DNA from 4 places in the Lysinibacillus sp. FSL K6-0057 genome. Region 1 is predicted to be linked to each of the others. Evidence: riboswitches for the same ligand, from Rfam matches in the RefSeq annotation. Region 1 holds a riboswitch; each other region holds the start of a gene.
The links. Region 1 has a riboswitch for thiamine pyrophosphate ahead of thiW (energy coupling factor transporter S component ThiW). Riboswitches for the same ligand answer to the same signal wherever they lie in the genome.
Positions count from the first base shown of each region.

Region 2: linked by a shared signal. The riboswitch ahead of thiM (hydroxyethylthiazole kinase) and the one ahead of thiW (energy coupling factor transporter S component ThiW) in region 1 are both predicted to bind thiamine pyrophosphate.
Region 3: linked by a shared signal. The riboswitch ahead of thiT (energy-coupled thiamine transporter ThiT) and the one ahead of thiW (energy coupling factor transporter S component ThiW) in region 1 are both predicted to bind thiamine pyrophosphate.
Region 4: linked by a shared signal. The riboswitch ahead of MHB40_RS12925 (ABC transporter substrate-binding protein) and the one ahead of thiW (energy coupling factor transporter S component ThiW) in region 1 are both predicted to bind thiamine pyrophosphate.

Region 1 is NZ_CP152047.1:916,729-918,930, forward strand. Features, by position in the region: gene MHB40_RS04240 (VWA domain-containing protein) at 1-268, shown strand, start outside; gene thiW (energy coupling factor transporter S component ThiW) at 761-1,261, opposite strand; TPP riboswitch at 1,356-1,463, opposite strand; gene MHB40_RS04250 (MFS transporter) at 1,530-2,202, opposite strand, start outside.
Region 2 is NZ_CP152047.1:3,744,865-3,747,066, reverse strand. Features, by position in the region: gene thiD (bifunctional hydroxymethylpyrimidine kinase/phosphomethylpyrimidine kinase) at 1-331, opposite strand, end outside; gene thiM (hydroxyethylthiazole kinase) at 319-1,086, opposite strand; TPP riboswitch at 1,174-1,271, opposite strand; gene MHB40_RS18565 (acyl--CoA ligase) at 1,462-2,202, shown strand, end outside.
Region 3 is NZ_CP152047.1:4,333,184-4,335,385, forward strand. Features, by position in the region: gene map (type I methionyl aminopeptidase) at 1-198, opposite strand, end outside; gene thiT (energy-coupled thiamine transporter ThiT) at 361-921, opposite strand; TPP riboswitch at 1,055-1,162, opposite strand; gene MHB40_RS21715 (DUF4870 domain-containing protein) at 1,290-1,613, shown strand; gene MHB40_RS21720 (hypothetical protein) at 1,669-1,791, shown strand; gene MHB40_RS21725 (SMC family ATPase) at 1,833-2,202, opposite strand, start outside.
Region 4 is NZ_CP152047.1:2,634,538-2,636,739, reverse strand. Features, by position in the region: gene parC (DNA topoisomerase IV subunit A) at 1-838, shown strand, start outside; TPP riboswitch at 959-1,069, shown strand; gene MHB40_RS12925 (ABC transporter substrate-binding protein) at 1,224-2,202, shown strand, end outside.

The DNA of each region.
Region 1 (2,202 bases):
AACTCAACAAACAGGAGGCGCAGTTTTAAAGGAACCACAAGATGTATTCCGAGACTTTACAACAAAAGGAGCGGATCGACAAAATATTGCTACATGGCTTCTCTTAGCAAGTATGCTTTTATTCTTTATGGATATTACCATAAGACGTTTTGGATGGAACTTCCTAACGAATGCGAAGAAGAAAGAACCGCTGGTTGAGGAAAAACCTATACAGGCAGAAGACACAAATGTGGCACAGTTATTAAAAGGTATGAAAAAACGATCTTAATATAGTGGAAGCAGTGCAAAATATTAGATTTTGCACTGCTTTTTTGTATTGTTTGAATAGAGAGTTGTCCCCTTTGTAGAGAGTGGCAAGATGATCTAAAAAGTGGGAGCTTTGCTCATAAAGAGATAGAAAGCGCTCTAAGTTGAGTCAATGCCGCTCGTAAGGAGAAGGAAGGTGCTCTAAATAGAGCCGCAGCCGCTCGTAAGGAGAAGGAAGGCGCTCTAAATTGAGTCGCAGCCGCTCGTAAGGAGATGAAAGACGCTCTAAATAGAGCCGCAGCCGCTCCTAAGGAGAAGAAAAGCGCTCTAAGTTGAGTCCCTGCCGCTCCTAAAGAGAAGAAAGGCGCTCTAAATTGAGTCGCAGCCGCTCCTAAGGAGGTGGAAGGCGCTCTAAGTAGAGTCGCAGCCGCTCATAAGGAGACAGAAAGCGCTCCAACCAAGGCCATCGCCGCTCATAGAAGGAAGAAAAGCGCTCCAATCTTGGCCACCCCCCTCAATAAAGAGAAGAATTAAACCCCTTTACTAGCTCCGTTTTACGCAAGCTGCTAGCAACCATAACACCTAGAATGGCGCCGATTGTACTTGATGTTAAAAAGGCAGGTAGGAAGAAGAATGCTGCTACAGATGTTCCCATGAATAATTTTGCATAAGGTACGGCAATAAGTGAAGCAAGAATGCCAGTTCCCACAACTTCTCCGATACCAGCTAACCACATTTTATTGCTATATTTATAGGCAAGGGCCGCACAGAACGCGCCAATGACACTACCAGGGATAGCTAATAGAGAGCCTGTTCCGGTAAGAATTCGAATGACGGCAGTGACAAAGGCAACTATTACTGTTGGTACGGGTCCAAGTATAATGGCTCCTATCACATTAATAGCATGCTGAACGGGGTAAGCACGTGCGATTCCTGTTGGGATAGATACGAAGGTAGAGCCTGCAACAGCAATAGCTACTAATAAAGCCATGACTGTTAATTTACGAATTGACATAAAGTTCACTCCTTTTGATAAAGTTCGTGAGGAAAAATAAAAAGGCCGCCCCCTTTAAACAATAGGAAGCGGCCTTGCGTGTATCTAGTGACAACAGCAAGTAGCGCCACTTCCCTCCGCTAGTGTGAACTAGATCAGGTTCAAAGGGTCCGTATATTACCATATACGTCTCAGCCTTTTAAAGACTCCCCTAGTGGTTAAAATCATTCAATTTCGTTGACCAACATTAATGTAACATACTGCTAAAAATAGTCAATGATTTTTCAGACTATTTTGTATCGGGATGCATTAAATGAGGTGCTTTTTTCAATGTCCAGATGAGTGCAAGGAAGAAGCAAGCTAATAATATGATCGATCCGAAAATATATGGACTATTCATATTCCAGTCAAATAATAAACCAGCCAAAGCGGGTCCAATCATATTACCAAGACTCATATAGGCATTATTCAAGCCCGCAGCGAATCCTTGTTCTTTCTCTGCAAGCTTTGAGATGAGTGTATTAACAGCTGGACGAATTAATGTCGTTGCTGTAGAGAAAATCGTTGCTACAACTAATATAAGGGCAAAGCCAGAAACAAATAATATGAAGAAAATAGCAACAGATGCAATAAATAAATTGACAAGGACTACCTTCATTTCACCGAAGCGATTGAATAGTGGTGTAATAATAAACATTTGTACAACTACCCCAAAAGCACCACCGACAACTAATATAATTGCTATGTCCACAGGTGTGTAATTAAACTTTTCTGTCACAAATAATGACAATGTCGTTTGGAAGTTTGCAATTCCGAATGAGAACACCAGCATAATGATAAGCATTACAAAATAAGGCATATGTATGGAACGAGCCATTTGCTTCGCCAGATTGTCTTGCTTTTGCTTCTTTTGTGCAGTGTTTGGTTTGGTAGATGGTAATAAAAAGTAAGATAAAATAGAA
Region 2 (2,202 bases), 2.2 Mb from region 1:
CTCCACCTTTTGCAATCATCACAGGATCAACAATCAGTGGAATGTTTAGCTCACTGATCATACTTGCGATTGTTTTGATAATAGCTGAGGAATAAAGCATTCCTGTTTTAATCGCAGTTATTGAAAAATCTTCTACTAAGGCCTCGAATTGTTTTTTTATAAAGGAAACGTCAATTGGGTAAACGCCTGTTACACCCAATGTATTTTGTGCAGTTAATGCTGTAATGACAGAAGTGCCAAACACTTTTAATTCCTGAAATGTTTTTAAATCAGCCTGTATACCAGCACCGCCTCCGCTATCTGAGCCAGCAATCGTCGTTACAATATGCATGAAGCTTCACCATCCTTTGACAAACGATGTATAGCATTAAGTAAGGCGATTTGAAAATCACCGATATCTGCAGTAAATGCTGATGCTAGTACACCTGCTTTTTTATAGTAAGTAAGTGTTTCTGTTAATTGCTGGTAAGGGTTAGGTCCAACACGATAGGCAGCACCACAAATTGCGCTTAGTAAACAACCTGTACCCGTTACTTCCGTCATTTGTGGATGACCGCCAGCAATCCATTGGCTATGCTTACCATCAGTTATAAAATCACGTTCCCCCGTTACAATAACTATGCATTGATAGCGTTGAGCCAATAATGTGGCTTCTGCTTCCATAGCGATGGAGCCATGACCACTATCGACCCCCTTTTGTTGCCAATCTACACCAGCTATTGCAGCAAGCTCGCCAAGATTACAGCGAATCACAGCAAATTGTATGTTCTCAAGTAAATGTTTGACAGTTTCCTTACGATAAGTTGTGGCTCCAACTCCAACAGGATCTAAAATAACAGGAATACCAAGTGCATTCGCTTTTTTACCTGCTAATAGCATGGCGCTTTTTGTACGATCATTAAGCGTTCCAATATTAATTAATAGTGCTTGAGCAATCGCTACCATTTCCTCTACCTCTTGGCTGTCATCAGCCATTACCGGTGAGGCACCTATTGCTAATAAACCATTTGCTTGAAAATTTGCCACTACATAATTGGTGATGCAATGGACGAGTGGTTGCTGTTGACGAATTGTTTGAAATATCATTGTAGTCCTCCTCTGTGGATGGACGTAAGCATGCAAAAAAGGCTCTTTTTGTGTAAAAATGCACGAAAAAGAGCCTTTCATCTGTAAAAAACGATGTCTATTGCTCCCTACGTCAGTATTAACTAACAGGTTCAAAGGGTCAGGTTTTACCTTCTCAACTCTTGCGAGTCCCCCTGCAATCTTGTATTTAGTTGACCAAAATGTACCATACTTTTCATATGTATTCAATAACTAGTTTTCCTATAAACAAAACGTGACTGATGCCATATAGCAAAGTATGATAGTTGTCATGACTTTAACGAAATTGAGTGTAAACCATTGAAAATAATGAAAAAGGAGTTTTATAATGTGTCATAGCAAAAGGGGGCATTTGCCATGAAAAGACAAGATTTAGTTGCACCAGAATGGTATAACATAGCAGAGGAAATTGAAAAATATGCGCAGGATGCAACAAAAAATGCTTTAATCATTTATGAAGAAAATCAAGACGTCCAATTTATTACATATGCACATTTATTGGAAAAAGCGAATCAAGCAGCACATGTTTTCACCAAGCAAGGCTTAAAGAAAGGTGATGTCATTTTAGTGATGGTACCACGTTCAGTGGAAGCCTATATTGTGTATATTGCTGCATTGAAAGCGGGTTTAACCATTATTCCAAGCTCAGAAATGTTAAGAACAAAAGATATTGAATATCGTATTCACCATGCCAATGCTAAAGCGGTTATTGCATTTGAACCTTATATTGAACAATTTGATGAAGTGGGGAATTTACAAGGCATATTGCAATTTGTCATAGGGCATGCACACGAACCTTGGCAGAACATACTTGAAAAAATGCATAATCAACCTACAACCTACATAAACCCTATCCCGACTAAAAGCACTGACAATGCATTTTTAGCCTATACAAGCGGAACAACAGGAAATCCGAAAGCAGCGGTGCATACTCATAGTTGGGGCTATGCACATTTACGAACAACAGCACCACATTGGCTGGGTGTACATGAAAATGATATTGTTTGGGCAACTGCAGCACCAGGATGGCAAAAATGGATTTGGAGTCCGTTTCTTGCTACTTTGGGTAGTGGTGCTACCGCATTTGTCTACAAAGGT
Region 3 (2,202 bases), 1.6 Mb from region 1:
TGTATACCCAGGGAAATCATATTCTCCCTTCGGTCCAGAAATAGCGCCTGCCTCCGCAAACATGCGGCCAGCAATTTCGTCTAGTTCAAGTGTTGTAACACCTGGTTTTGTTGCAGCTTTCATCGCTTCGCGAATTTCAGCACAAATGCGTCCTATTTTTTTAAAAGCTTCAATCTCTTCTTGTGTTTTTACAATCATGTATAACGTCCCTTTCATCTAATATCTATTCTTTAATATAACATAACTTTTTATGCGTATAACGATAAACGCTTTAAATATTGTATGCTTTCCTACTTTGCAAAGTGCTAAAAGAGCTATTCACAACAAAAAAGTCCCCCCACTCATGTGAAGGGACTTGCATTAAGCTTTTCTTTGCATTAATTGTGGAGCGGCTGTGAATAAAAGAACACCAACGATAGCCGTTAATATAGTTGCTGGTAGCATATATGTACCGTTATAGATGATGGAATAGATCCAAGCATTTTGATCGCCAGCATATTCTGCAAAAAATACAGCACCAGCAATTGTATGTGCCGCGTATCGTAAGAAGCCTGCGAAAACGGTACCTATTATAATATAAAGTGCCATTTTTGTTTTGTTCATATGTTTAGCAGCGTCCAACACTGGTCCACGTACAACTGCCGCTAATCCTACAACTGTAAAAGCAACACCATAATCTAGTAATCCTTGTAGCCAGTGCACGATATAGGAACCAAACATTGTTTGCATAACACCCACAAGTAGTCCCGTTGTTAGCCCAGCTACTAGGCCCCAACGAAACGCGATTAACATAATAGGTACCATGACAAGACTAACTGAGCCGCCTTGTGCCCATACTTTAAAGGATACCTGATCAAGTACTAGCCCAATTGCTGCAAATATCGCAATCTCCACTAGCATTAACAGTCTTTTTTTGTCCATACATATTCTCTCCTTTGTTCCGATGTAGGATACAAGAGCAGGAATAGAAATGCGCTGATATGTCTCTTTCTGACACCATTTTCCCCCAAGAATGAAAAAACGATGCCAGGACAGAGCCTCACATCGTACAAGTGTCGGTTTCTATCCACATCCCTACGCAAGCGTTAACTTACAGGTTCGAAGAGTCAAGGCATTACGTGCCCAGTCTCAGCTGACATCATCAGCTCCCCTTGTGGTCGTTACATCTGAATTTATTTGAACATTTTCATTGTACGCAAAGGCTAGGAGGATTACAACCTCTTCCATACATTATTTTTTTGAAACTTTGCTATTATTCATGCGTAAATATTAAAAAAGGAGGTACAACTATGGAGAATCAAAAAATTTTAGCTGCCTTTAGTTATCTTAGTATTTTCTTCGCCCCTTTCATCGTTCCATTAATTGTGTACATTGTGACAAAAGATAGTGATGTAAAAAAACATTCGATTCGTGCACTTGTCTCTCATTTAATTCCTTTTGTTTTTGGCATCCTGTTCTTTATTGTCTTTGTTTTTTCCACATTTAGTTTAGATCCAACCTCCAGTAATAATACAGTGATGATTATTTGGTTTGCTTCATTCGCCATCTATGCCCTCGTCTCACTTGGTATTGTGATCTGGAATATTATTCAGGCTGTTCGCGTTATCCGTTAATGTTTTATTTTTAAGAGAAACAGGTAGTAGTAATTGTAAAAGGAGCTGTTTTTGGATGAAAGTATCAAACGTTGTGAAAACCGCCGTAAAGTTAGCACCGATTGTTATTCCTATCGTCAGAAAAGTAATGGCTGCAAAAAAGGGAACAACGCCTACAGCCACACCTCGAAAAAAATAAAACGAAGGCGTATTCCTTTTTTTCGGAAATACGCCTTCGTTTTATTTCACTTCAAAATGTGTTTGACTATGTCCATTCAATGTTTTTTCTACATGTAAAACTGCTGGCATCGCAGATTTCAATTCAGGTACATGAGAAATAACGCCAATCATACGACCAGAATCCTGTAAATCAATTAATGTATCAATTGCCTTATTTAGTGATTCCTCATCGAGTGAACCAAAGCCCTCATCAATAAACATCGTTTCAATATGGATATTACCTTGGAAGCTTTGAATCACATCTGCCATTCCCAAAGCAAGACTTAGCGAAGCATTAAATTTTTCGCCTCCTGATAATGTTTTAACATCTCGTAATTGATCCGTATAGGCATCATAAACATCAAGACCAAGTCCACTTTGCTTTGCATGC
Region 4 (2,202 bases), 1.7 Mb from region 1:
GGATTCGGATTATTTATTGTATGAAGCAAACTTAAATACACAGCACCATCTATTACTGTTCACAAATCGTGGCAATTATATTTATCAGCCTGTTCATGAGCTTCCTGACATACGCTGGAAGGACCTGGGCCAGCATATTTCCAGTATTGTCCCAACAGGGGAAGATGAATCGATTATTGCGGTTTATGGCTTTGAAACATTTGAACAGCCAAATATGTATGTCTTCACAGCCACAAAAGATGGTCAAATTAAGCGCTCACCACTCGCAGACTATGCGGTAACACGTTATTCAAAGCCAATTAAAACGATGAACGTCAAGGCTGGTGATGCGATGATCTATGCATCGTTTGTGACGGATGATGTAGAACTGATGCTAACAACGGATACAGCCTATGCGATTCGTTTCCCGATGGAGGAACTACCCGTTACAGGTGTGAAAACAGGCGGTGTGAAAGGGATCACGCTAAAAGATGGAGAAGCCTTAGTTGGTGTCAATGTGCTACAGCCTGATGTTACACAATATGTAGTGATTGTGACACAGCGTGGAGCCGTGAAGAAAATGAATGTCGCTGAAGTTGAAGTAGCAAGTCGTGCAAAACGTGGACTAAAAGTATTAACAGAGTTAAAAGCAAATCCTCACCGAATTGTGGCAGTTATTCAAGCGACAGACGAGGAGCAGGTTGTGATTGAAACCGAAAAAGGCGTTCAAGAGGTGATTGCTGTACAAGCATTGTCTCGTGCAGATCGCCATTCCAACGGTTCGTTTAAAGTGGATATTGCAACAGATGGGGCGATTTCCCATGTATTAACAGTCAAAAAAGAACAGAAACCTAGCTAATATCATGCCCAGTCTCTTAGGAGAACTGGGCTTTTGTCTTGAATGCAATCGCTATTCAAAAATAGCAGCTTGTCATTTAAGTGTAACTATGGGTATAATAATCATCGAAAAGTTCATAGCGAAAGAATGTAGGGGGGCTAGTAGTTGCTAGCTGAGATTGTGTCCGATAGACGCTGACCCTTTGAACCTGATTTGGCTCGTACCAGCGTAGGGAACATCTATTCAAAAAAGCAAAGTTTTGAAGAATGATTGTAATACGTCTGGGAGGAATCCTAGGCGTTTTTTTATGTTTTCAGGCAGTAGTTTGAAAACCTTGTATACGCTTTCTTCTGGTGACAACATTCATTCATGAACACTTTCATATTACAAACTGGGAGGCTTTCGCATGAAAAAATGGTTATTTATTCTATTGGCAGCACTTTTGACTTTAGTGGGCTGTAGTGAAAAAGAGGACAAGCAGGCAACTGACAAGCTGAAAAAGGTGTCTGTGGTACTGGATTGGACACCGAATACGAATCATACAGGTCTGTATGTCGCAAAAAAACTCGGTTATTTTGAGGAACAGGGCTTAGATGTTGAGATAATTATGCCTGGTGAGGCGGGCGCAGATCAGCTTGTTGCTTCTGGAAAGGCAGAGTTTGGCGTGAGCTATCAGGAAGGCATTACACAGGCGCGTGTACAAGATGTGCCGCTGGTCTCTATCGCAGCGATTATTCAGCATAATACATCTGGCTTTGCTTCTATTGCATCAAAAGGCATTACATCGCCAAAGGATTTTGAAGGTAAAACTTATGGTGGTTGGGGTGCGCCATTAGAGCAAGCCGTTCTCCAATCATTAATGCAAACAGAAAAGGCAGATATCAATAAGTTAGATATCGTCAATGCAGGGGATTTAGATTTCTTCACAATGATGGAAAAAGACATTGATTTTGCTTGGATTTATTATGCATGGACTGGGATTGAAGCTGAGCTACGTGGGGAAAAGATTAATATGCTGTATCTAACGGATTATAGTGATCAATTGGATTACTATACACCTGTTCTAGCTACGAATGAAAAAATGCTACAGGACAACCCTGATGTTGTCAAAGCCTTTGTTGCAGCTACATCAAAAGGCTATGAATACGCAATAGAAAACCCAAGTGAAGCAGCTGATATGTTAATCGAAGCGGCTCCTGATTTAGATAAAGAGCTAGTGCATAAAAGTCAGGAATGGCTGGCAGATAAATATCAGGATGATGCCAAGCAATGGGGAGAGCAAAAGCTTTCTGTGTGGGAAAACTATGCAAAATGGATGTCTAGCAATCATGTACTAGAGGGCGAGTTTGATGCGAAACAAGCCTTTACAAATGATTTCTTACCTA